DNA from 2 places in the Sporosarcina sp. SAFN-010 genome. Region 1 is predicted to be linked to the other one. Evidence: riboswitches for the same ligand, from Rfam matches in the RefSeq annotation. Region 1 holds a riboswitch; the other holds the start of a gene.
What was found. A riboswitch is a leader RNA that binds a small molecule or an ion and turns the genes downstream of it on or off. The one in region 1 is predicted to bind thiamine pyrophosphate.
Positions count from the first base shown of each region.

Region 2: linked by a shared signal. The riboswitch ahead of ACR65F_RS07795 (ECF transporter S component) and the one ahead of ACR65F_RS07230 (ABC transporter substrate-binding protein) in region 1 are both predicted to bind thiamine pyrophosphate.

Region 1 is NZ_JBPFDS010000004.1:167,386-173,286, reverse strand. It holds gene ACR65F_RS07250 (amidase family protein) at 1-445, opposite strand, end outside; gene ACR65F_RS07245 (Fur-regulated basic protein FbpA) at 521-670, opposite strand; gene ACR65F_RS07240 (carboxylate--amine ligase) at 847-2,067, shown strand; gene ACR65F_RS07235 (YebC/PmpR family DNA-binding transcriptional regulator) at 2,122-2,841, opposite strand; TPP riboswitch at 3,008-3,113, shown strand; gene ACR65F_RS07230 (ABC transporter substrate-binding protein) at 3,193-4,188, shown strand; gene ACR65F_RS07225 (thiamine-binding protein) at 4,202-4,492, shown strand; gene ACR65F_RS07220 (ABC transporter permease) at 4,489-5,274, shown strand; gene ACR65F_RS07215 (ABC transporter ATP-binding protein) at 5,255-5,901, shown strand, end outside.
Region 2 is NZ_JBPFDS010000005.1:65,299-71,199, reverse strand. It holds gene ACR65F_RS07800 (ABC transporter ATP-binding protein) at 1-716, opposite strand, end outside; gene ACR65F_RS07795 (ECF transporter S component) at 722-1,291, opposite strand; TPP riboswitch at 1,384-1,493, opposite strand; gene ACR65F_RS07790 (MOSC domain-containing protein) at 1,566-2,213, opposite strand; gene ACR65F_RS07785 (HAD family hydrolase) at 2,390-3,034, shown strand; gene ACR65F_RS07780 (DUF2207 domain-containing protein) at 3,184-4,872, shown strand; gene ACR65F_RS07775 (MFS transporter) at 5,002-5,901, shown strand, end outside.

The sequences.
Region 1 (5,901 bases):
CGTTTGGCATATCAGCAGACATGAAATTCGCCCACTCTGTCATGTTAGTTTTTCCAAGTAGGATGGCTCCTGCCTTTCTAAGCTGTTTAACGAGAAAAGCATCCTGCGGTGCATAGTAATTTTCCAATGCTAAACTACCTGCGCTCGTATGCATGGCATCTCCTGTATCTATATTATCTTTCAGTAAAATTGGTATACCATGTAGCATTGAACGTTTACCTGATATCCTTCTTTCAAAATCGAGTGTCTGAGCGATTTGTAAGGCATGGGGATTTAACTCGAGAATTGCATTAGTTATTTGTCCTTCTCTGGATATCCGATCCATATAAAATAATACTAATTCTTCAGAGCTGAGCGATTCATCTTCCAGTGCTCGTTGAATCATAGTTATGGTGGCTTCATTCACCCATTCGAGTCTACTACGAATTGATTGACTATCGTTCATGTCCATTCACCTCTTCACTAATAGAGTGGTAAAACAAAGCCGGCTAAGGAGAATTTCCTCAACCGGCAATTGCCATTATATGTGCCTATAATATTCTTTCATTAATATAAGTAATGGTAGTTCATAGAGCTGCTTTCCTTCAATCTTGAAAATACCTCGCCCTACTAGCCTTTGGATGACTTCCTCACGCTTCATATCCATTTTTGTTTCTTCAATTTTCAACATGGTGCTTGTTCCTCCTTGAAATGAACCTCATTTTTCTATTCCTTTTTTTATCCAGATTTAAACCTGATTAGGTACACTCCCGCGTAGGCTAACTGTTGTATACCAAAGTGTTTTCCATGTAATATAGAGATTAGGATTTTAGGAACGACAATTCCATCGAGATTTAGGAGGATACAATGAACACAAAAAAACTTCCATTCTTACCAATCATAGTTGGTACAGATATGAACGCATACAACATGGCAATTTCTTTTCACGAAGCCTACCATATCAATCCTGTATTGATCGGGAAAGAGCCGTTATCATTTACACAACTCAGTACTATTCCCTATAAAATCGAGCTCAATACAGAGCTATCTGAAGAAAATAAGTTTGCTGACATTCTAATTAAAATTGCTGCTAAATATAAAGCTGAAGGGCGCGAACTATTACTAGTAGGTACGAATGATTTGTATGTCCGGCTTATCATTGAACATGCAGAACAGTTAAAAGAGCACTTTACTTTCAATTATATCGACCGTGAGCTCATGGACAATTTACAGATTAAGTCCCACTTTTATAAGTTGTGCAAAGAACATGGTATTGATACTCCATTAACATTCTTCTACGATTGCAAAGTGGATGGACCTTTCAAGGAAGACATGAATTATCCTGTAATCGTGAAGCCGAGTGATACTGTTGTCTATAACCAAAACAAGTTTGCCGGACAGCAAAAAGTGTACAAAGTGAACTCTCTGATTGAATTAAACGAAGTCATTGAAACGGTGAAGAATAGTGGGTACAACGAAGAGCTGATCATTCAAGATTTCATCCCAGGTGATGATACATATATGTGGGATTCGGTTATCTATTCAAATTCAGCTGGACAAACCCAGCTCGTCACGTTTGCACAAGTTGTTTTGCAAGAACATACTGTGACTGCAATCGGAAACTACACAGCTGTGATTACACGATACAACGAAGAAATGATGTACAAGTTGAAAAACTTCTTAGAGGCTGTGGGCTATAGAGGCTTTGCGAACTTCGATTTGAAATATGATCCTCGCGATAAGAAATTCAAAGTTTTTGAAGTGAATATCCGCCAAGGTCGTTCTAGTTACTATACAACGGCTCTAGGACATAACATGGCAAGTTATTTTGTGGATGATTTGATCTACAACAAGCAAAAGCCACTAGTATTGCTCAACAAACCTTTCCTGTTCACAGTAGTTCCAAAGATTGTGCTAAAGAAGTTTGTAACGAACAAGGCAGTTAAGAGAGACATTAAACGTCTTTTGAAACAGAAGCAGTTTGTAAACCCGCTGTTCTACAAAGGGGACAAGCATTTGAAGCGGAAGCTTTATTTGTTCCTTAGACAAGTGAATTATTATAAAAAGTATAAGAACAATAATTGGTGACAACTAAAAAAGCGACAAGAGCGTTAGACCGCTCTTGTCGCTTTTTATTGTGTTTTATTCTCCAAGATCTACGTTGTGATAGACTTGTTGAACGTCTTCGAGGTCTTCGATTGCATCGATCATTTTTTCGAATTGCTCAACTGATGCCGCGTCAAGCTCGACATCGTTTTGTGCAAGCATAGTCAATTCAGCGACTGTGAAATCAGTGATTCCTTCAGCTTTAAACGCTTCTTGAACTTCGTGGAATGCTGTCGGATCTGCGTAAACTAGAACTTGCCCGTCTTCTTCGCTAATGTCATTGACATCCACGTCGTGTTCCATCATCAATTCAAGGACGTCATCTGCTGACTTCCCTTCAATTCCGAAAACAGCAGTGTGGTCGAACATGTATGCAACAGAACCACTCACACCCATGTTGCCTCCATTTTTACCGAACGCTGCGCGTACTTCTGATGCCGTCCGATTGACGTTATTCGTTAACGCATCGACGATGACCATCGATCCATTTGGTCCGAATCCTTCGTAGCGAAGCTCATCGTAGCTCTCTTCTCCTCCACCTTTAGCTTTTTCAATTGCACGTTCAATAATTGTTTTCGGTACACTATATGTTTTTGCACGTTCTAAAACGATTTTAAGAGCTTGGTTCGATTCCGGATCCGGCTCCCCTTGCTTTGCTGCTACATATATTTCGCGACCGAATTTTGCATAGATCCGGCTCGTGTTGGCATCTTTTGACGCTTTCTTCTCTTTAATATTATTCCACTTACGGCCCATTTTGACCACTCACTTTCTGTTTGGATGAATCAGAGTAGAAAATCCTTTTCTTAGTATATCATGACTAAATTCATTGCGGAAAGTAAAAAACGCTGAAACTATGAGACTTGCTACTTACAGAAAAGTATGGCAAAGTAATAAGTGAACACCATACAACTTCATCACTGACAATATGTAGGGGTACCGGAGAACCGGTTGAGATGCATGCGACATGCAGACCCTTTGAACCTGATCTGGGTAACGCCAGCGGAGGGAACATATTCATTCCATAATGATTATGTGACGCGTACTTCCGAAAATCGGGAGTGCGCGTTTTTTTGTTGCAGTGTGAAACTCCAGGAGGGAATTTCATTGAAACGAATACTCACAGTTCTGTTTGCTGCATCGCTTCTCACAGCTTGCGGAGCAGAAAACGAACCAAGCTCGTCAAGTGGAGACGACAAAGAAGCTACCCAAAAAGTCCATTTCGCGCTCGATTGGACACCAAATACGAATCATACTGGTTTGTATGTAGCTCAAGAAAAAGGATACTTTAAAGATGAAGGACTGGATGTAGAAATCATGCTTCCGGGCGAAGCTGGTGCTGATCAGCTCGTAGCATCAGGAAAAGCTGATTTTGGAATCGGTGCACAGGAAGCACTCACAGAAGCACGTGCGGCAGGTATTCCAATCGTTTCGATTGCTGCAATCATCCAACACAATACGTCTGGATTTGCTTCCTTAAAAGAGGCAGGCATAGAATCGCCGAAAGACTTCGAAGGGAAAAATTATGGCGGTTGGGGTGCTCCTGTTGAGCAAGCTGTCGTCGAATCCCTGATGGAAAAAGATAACGGCGACAGCAGTAAAGTAAAGTATATCAACATGGGTTCTTCTGATTTCTTCACAGCGATTCAACGTGATATCGACCTTGCCTGGGTATACTATGGCTGGACAGGCATCGAAGCCGAACAACGTGGAATGGAACTGAACATGCAATATTTGAAGGACTACTCAGAGAATCTGGATTACTATACACCCGTCATTACTACAAATGAAAAACTCATTGCAAAAGATCCCGAGAAGGTGGAAGCCTTTGTTGCAGCTGCTGTAAAAGGGTACCAGTTTGCAATTGATCATCCTGAAGAAGCTGCAGATATCTTAATAAAAGCCGTCCCTGATTTAGATCCAGAGCTCGTCAAAAAAAGTCAGCAATGGCTTTCCCCTAAATATCAGGATGACGCACCTCGCTTCGGCGAACAACAACTGAAAACATGGGAAAATTACGCGGAGTGGATGGATGAGAACAACTTGCTTGAAGGCGAATTCAACGCAAAAGATGCATTCACAAACGAGTTTTTACCAAACTAAGGAGGAAATGAAAATGGCGAATGCACTTGTTAGTATTCAAATAATACCAAAGACCCCAAACGGCGAAGATGTCATTCCGTATGTAGATGCGGCGATTGAAGTGATCGAACAATCTGGTGTTCCTTATCGGGTCGCACCACTTGAAACGACGATGGAAGGCGAACTTGGAAACTTGCTCAGCATTATTGAAAAAATGAACACTCGTATGACTGAATTAGGAGCATCAAGTGTCATTTCCCAAGTGAAAATCTACAGCAATCCTGAAGGTGCTTCTATGGAAAAGCTAACGGAGAAATACAGATGAAATCGGCAGTAAATAAAGGATGGCGGCCGCTTCTGGTCTTCATCCTTTTACTCGTTATGTGGGAAGGCGCTGCTCGGCTTTTCGATGTGCCCGCTTGGCTTCTTCCTTTACCTACTCAAATTGCTGAAGAGGCATTCACCGGCTATTCATTGTATGTCTCTCATATTATGTCCACAATCACTCTTTCAGCAACTGGCTATCTTGTCGGAATTACTGTAGGAGTTGTTGTAGCCATTCTGTTATTTCGGATCCCATTTCTTCAGCAAGCCTTTTATCCGCTCCTGATTTTATCGCAAAACATTCCGGTGATTGTACTCGCTCCACTTCTCGTCATTTGGTTCGGGTTCGGGATGCTACCGAAAGTCATCGTCATCGTTCTCGTCTGTTTTTTCCCAGTAACGATTGCTGCACTGGATGGATTCAGACAAACAGATCGAGACATGTTGTACTACTTAAAGATGATTGGCGCAAGCAATCGCCAGATTTTCTGGAAATTGCAATGGCCACACTCATTGCCTTCACTGTTTTCAGGACTAAAAATCGCAGCAACCTACAGTGTTATGGGGGCTGTCATTTCTGAATGGCTCGGTGCGAACAAAGGAATTGGTGTCTATATGACACTCGCTTCTTCTTCGTTCAAAACGGACCGTGTTTTTGTTGCCATTGTACTGATCATGATTTTGAGTTTAACGTATTTCGGAATTATTTTAGCTGTCGAAAAAAGCGTCCTACGTTGGCGAAGTCAAGGAGGGAAAGAATCGGATGGGTCAACTCACTCTTGAAAATCTATCAAAATCATATGGTCTAAACCATGTTCTTCAAGACATTACATTGTCCGTGAAAGAAGGCGAGTTCGTCTCTATTGTGGGTCCTTCAGGAAGCGGGAAAAGCACGATTTTCCAGCTCATTGGTGGACTTTACACACCTGAATCTGGCACAATTTCTCTTGACGGTTCTGTTCTGAATAATTCCCGTGGACATATTAGTTATATGCCACAAAGTCCAGCGCTTTTTCCTTGGAGGACTGTATTACAAAATGTTGAGCTAAGTGCGGAAATTGCTGGTACCAAACAAGACCGTACTAAAACGCTGGAACTCATTAAAAGCGCAGGTTTGTCCGGTTACGAAGATGCCTATCCTAATGAGCTGTCCGGTGGTATGAAACAGCGCGTATCTTTCATCCGCAGTTTAAATGCCCCACAATCGATAATTTGCTTGGACGAACCTTTTTCAGCGTTAGATGAATTCACACGTCTTGAAATGCAGCAGTGGCTCTTATCTATTTGGGAAACGTACAAAAAGTCGATTCTTTTCATTACACACGATATCGACGAAGCCCTGTTTCTATCTGACCGGATTATCGTCCTATCTGACAAACCTGCCGTTGTGAAAAAAGAAATCACCGTTCC
Region 2 (5,901 bases), on a different contig from region 1:
TATCGAATGAGTTCTTCCTTATAATCTTTAAAAATCGAATCGGGTGGACCATCTGCTAATATTGCTCCATCATCCGTAAATAGAACGACACGGTCAATCCACTCAGCAATCTGTTCGATTTTATGTTCCACAATTACGACAGTTTGCTCAGCTGTTGCGGCTTGAATGGACGTCCATATTTGGTCCGTACCTTCAGGGTCGAGAAGAGCGGAAGGTTCATCTAAAAACAGCACTTCTGGCTCCATCAGCAAAACGGATGCCAATGCTAGCCGCTGTTTCATGCCTTGCGATAGTTCAAGAATCGGCGTGTGAATGTCTGGCAGATGAAGACCTACACATTCCAAAGCTTCGACAATTAGCGCAGTCATATCCTGGCGAGGTACGTTCAAGTTTTCCAATACAAACGCGAGTTCTTCGTCTACATAAGGCATGCAAAATTGTGTGTCGGGATCTTGGAAGACAAATCCCCATGAATCCGGAAGCTCAAGTTTTTCCGCTTTCATAGGTAACTCAAAGGAATTCGGGACAATACCACTCGCAACTTGCAGCAACGTGGACTTCCCGCAGCCGCTCGGACCGAGCAGCAATACTTTCTCACCCTTATTGACTGAGAAGGAGAGGTCCTTAAACAACAAGGAATCCTCCCCAGGAAACTTCAATCGCAAGTTGGTCATACTGAGCGCAGCCTCTCGTTGGTGTGAGATTAAGGTTTCCATTCAAATCACCTGTCCAGCAGCGAATATTCTTCTTTCGCCACCGGTCGTATTGACTGAGTAACGCCTGTTGCTTCGAGTGCACGAACGATAAGAACCGCAAATACTCCAGTAAAGATGAATGCACTAATTGCACGCAATCCGTACTTTACAACGAGCGCCCAAGTTTCCAAGTCTGCATATCCGTAAAACATGTCCAGTCCGAAACTCGCAGCACACGACAAGATCCCTCCAAGACCTGCGATGATCATAGAGAACTTCCTATATCGGAATGCGGCAAACAGCAATTCTGCAGCTAATCCTTGAGCAAATCCATAGATCAGAACTTCCAAGCCATGGCCGATAAATGCAGAGAGTCCTGCGCCAGCAATACTGGCGATCAATGCGACACCAGGCTTACGGATGAGCAGAAATGCAAACACCCCATTCATGAACCACATTCCATAGAGTAGTTGTCTCGCTACTGGCATCATCGGTTTGACGACAGTATAGAGATCATCCCAAAACTTCATCAGGATACCGAACACGACACCGACCATGATGGTAATGAGTAAATCGGTGAATGTTAACTTTTTCAATGAACTCCAACTCCTTTTTTGCTTGTGTTCTCACAAAAAAAGACCGTCTGAAAGCGCAGACGGTCGAGGAGTGGGTTCCCGGGTACCCAAATGATCCTCAGATCACGGCTCTCTACGCTGGCATTATCCAGATCAGATGCGGTCAGCAGCGGATTCATCTGCTATCTCAGCCTGATTCACTCAAGCACCCGTACGGTCAGTTATGTAAGTGATTCGAGTATACAACAGTACAAATTTTCTGGCAACCTCACAATCTACTTATAGTTTTTTGATATTAGGTGTTCGCAAGCGCTATTTCTAAACGTTTGCCGAACTTATCACGCCAATCGTCAGCGAGTGCTTCTATCGCTAACACACGACGGATTCCTTCGATATCTTTAGGATTATGGAAGTACGTTGTATTGGCTTCAAGTACTGTGACTCCATGTGAATCTTTTTTGTGTAACGTTATCTGGTCATCCGACCGAACCATTCCTTCTTTTAGAACGCGACATAAGTAGCCTGTAAATCCGGTTTGGATCATGTTTTTCATCATAGGATATCCAAGGCGCTGGTCAATTGTGTTGCATGGAATTCTGCCTTGGGTCACTTGTATGACAGCGTCTCCAAGTGTAAAGATATCACCTATACAAATTTCAGATTCGGTCATGCCGGATGCTGTGATATTTTCTCCGAATGCTGCGGGTGGAAGTACACATTCAAACTCATCATTCCACTTTGAATAGTGTTCATGAGGATACATACAAACTGCACGATCGAGTCCACCGTGGTGTTTTTTATCAGCCACGTCGTCGCCTTTGAAACCATCAACAGACAAAAATGCTTCTTGAATTGTTTCCTTACAAATGCCGGTCACGAGTTCTTTTCCTTTTGACGTACTAATTTGCTTAGGTAAACTCGTAGATAGTGCCACTAATTGCATGTATTCTCCTCTTTTCTATTCATTAGATTATGCAATAAGTATAGCAAATAAGACAAGAGTTAACGACAGTATTCTGATAACAAGGTGAATTCCAGAGAATTGGTCGACCAAATGCGTCTTTGCCCCTATAATGGGTACAGGAGAACTAGAACGTATTTTGGAAATGGGGAACAGGTGTGAAGAAGGCGGTAATATTCGATTTTGATGGGACGATTATTGATACAGAATCAGCATGGTTTGATATTTATCAGGAAATCTTGAAGGAGCAGCATGGATTCAACTTGACGTTAGAGGAATTCGTGAAAGTGGTAGGTTCAACGGATGGAGCCTTATTCGACTTTATTGACCAGTCGCTCGATGTGCCAATGGATCGTACTGTTTTCCATGATCAGGTCAATACCCGGTTTGAAACGATTCGGGAACAATTGGCTTTACGGGAAGGGTTTTTAGAGACTGTAAAACAACTAAAAGAACGAGGGATCTTGCTGGCTGTTGCGAGTAGTTCAAATCGAAATTGGATCGAAGGGTTTCTCACGAAATATGGCTTGCTGGAGTATTTCCCGATTATCGTTTCAGCAGATGACGTGGATGAAGTGAAACCAAATCCAGCTATTTACGAAGTGGCATTGGAACGACTTGGTGTTACACCAGATGAGGCAATTGCTGTGGAAGATTCCTATAACGGATCGATTGCAGCAATAAGCGCAGGCGTGCATTGCTTAATCATCCCGAATGATGTGACGCGTTCGTTATCGTTCCACGAAAAGGGACAACTGATTGAGTCGTTTTCTGATTTTGACTATCGTTTACTAGAGCAGTAAATAGGTAATTCGAGAGCGTTCTATCCAAAAATGGATGGAACGCTTTTATATGGGCGGATTTAGGGGAAGAGACATATAGGCGGTCTAATATTTCGAACTTTGAAACTATAATTGTGGACATTCGTAATAGAAAGAAGGGAGTGATGGACGTGAAAAAAACATTGTTAAGTGTTGTGATGTTGGTATTGTTGATAGTTTTTCCGATTCCGGCATTTGCAGAAGATTTTACAATCAAAGATTTTAAAATTGATGCACAACTCGAAACGGATGGAAATGTGCAGGTGAAGGAACGGTTAACGTATGAATTCGACGGTTCTTTCAATGGAATCACCCGTGACCTTTATCCGAAAGAAGGTAGCAAAATCAGTGATCTTCATGCTGAAGAGAATGGGAAATCTCTGAAAATCGAAGGGAATGATGGCAGCTATAAAATACACAGGAAAGCAAAAGATGAGACTGTCGCTATTGAATTAACCTACACGATTGTAGAAGGTGTAGAAAAATACTCTGACATGGCACAATTTTACTGGCCGTTTTTTGACGACCGAAACGAAACTGACTTTGGAAATGTAATGATTACTATTCGCCCGCCTGAAGTGACGAATGATGTAATTGCGATGGGCTATGATGCTGCACGTGGATTAGAAAAGACGGATGAAGAGGGAACGGTTGTATTTAACCTTGGAGAAATATCAGCTGGGACGAATGCAGATGTCCGCATTGGTGTTGACGAGGCGCTATTCCCCGGGTCTCTACAAACAAGTGACCAAAAAATACGTCCCGAATTGGAAAAAGAGCAAGCATCATTAGCAGCTGCTCAAGCGCGTTATGACAAGATGCATAAGTTGTCAGGGCAGGTGGCTCCATTCATATTTGGAAGTGCAGTACTGCTGTTGCTTCTTATAGGCGTATATGTCATGCGAACAGAAAACAAACGCCGCGAGAAAGCAGCTTTGGATTATCCAGAAGCCTACTTTGTTCCAGAAGAGATTATGAGCTTGCCTTCAACACTTAGATACACGGTATTGCATGTGGAAAGTACACAAATTCAAACAACCGCATTATTAGATCTGCTTAGAAAAGGATACATTGAAAGAGATGGAGAAGATGCATTTCGTGTAATCAGTCGTGATACGGAGTATGAGCACGAACGATTGCTCATTGAATGGTTATTCGATGGTTTTGGTAATGGAGAAACATTTTCCTATAGTGATTTGGATGTATTGGAAGGAGACAAACTATCAGTTCAACAGGAAGTCAATAAATATAATACATTGCAAAGTGCCTGGGAGAAGTCTATTAAAGAGGAAATAGATGAAAATCATTTGAAGGGCGGCGGTAAAGGAGTCCGTGTCTTATCCGTAATAGCAGGATTTTTACTGATCGCACCTATGATTGCATTTGGAATCTATGATCAACCGATGTGGTTATTGTTTTTGATATTCCCAAGTCTCATTCTTGTACTATTTGGATTTTTGTACGCTCCACAAACAGTCAAAGGGCATGGAATCCAATATCAGTGGGAGGCTTTTAGAAAGCGATTGCCTGAGGTGACAGAAGCAGATTTGAATGATCAACTCGATGACGAGCAAAAGCGTGCAGTGATTTTTGGAATAGGTACGAAAACACTTAATGAAAATAAATTGTTTGAATCACATTCAGTATACGATCGAGGGTTTGTTCCGCCAATTATGTACTACTTCCCAATCGGTACGCTTGCATATACGCAATTGAACCGGGCGGATAGTGCAGTTGCTGCATCGAGCTCGTCTTCGTCATCAGTCTCTGGTGGCGGGGGAGGAGTTGGAGGCGGAGGTGGCGGTGCTGGAGCCTTTTAATCCTTGATGACAAAAGTTAGTCACAACCAGTGCAATCCTTAATACAATTAGCTAGGTAACCTACCAGAACCGTGATAAGATGAGGAAATATATTATTTTGGTTCGATACTGGCTGTAGGAGCGTATAATATGAAAAAAACATCCCTAACTTTATGGTTGTTGCTAACCAATTTGCTCATTGCCTTTTTAGGCATAGGTCTCGTGATTCCCGTCATGCCGACGTTAATGAATGAATTACATCTATCCGGAAAAGTAGTCGGCTACTTAGTCGCTTTCTTTGCGGTTGCACAGCTTATTGCCTCTCCGTTATCGGGGCGTTGGGTAGATTCAATTGGGCGGAAGAAAATGATTGTCATTGGATTGCTCATGTTTAGTGCATCAGAACTGCTATTTGCTGTCGGTCAAACGCTATCTGTTTTGTTTGCATCCCGAATTGTCGGTGGAGTTAGTGCAGCTTTCATCATGCCAGCGGTCACAGCATTCATCGCGGATATCACCACAAACGATACTCGGGCGAAAGCGCTTGGGTATATGTCCGCAGCAATTTCCACTGGATTTATCCTTGGACCAGGAGTGGGTGGGTTCCTTGCGACACTTGGTACCCGAGTTCCGTTTTTCTTCGCAGCAGGTCTAGCGCTATTTGCAGCTATCTTCTCGCTGATTATGTTACGCGAACCTGAGCGTCAATATGAGGAAACGATGAATACGAAAAAACCAGGATTTACACGGGTTTTTGCACCCATATACTTCATCGTTTTCCTCCTGATTTTTGTCTTGTCATTCGGACTGGCATCGTTCGAATCCATATTTAGCTTGTTTGTCGATCACAAATTTGGATTCACACCTGCAGACATTGCCATCGTTATTACAGGAAGTGGAATTGTCGGGGCAATCGCACAAGTCGTACTGTTCGATCGACTCGCAAAACGGATGGGCGAAAAGAAGCTGATTTACCTGTGTTTAGTTTTATCCGCTGTTTTAGTTGCAATGATGACAGTAGTGAATTCTTACTTTGCGGTTTTAGCAGTT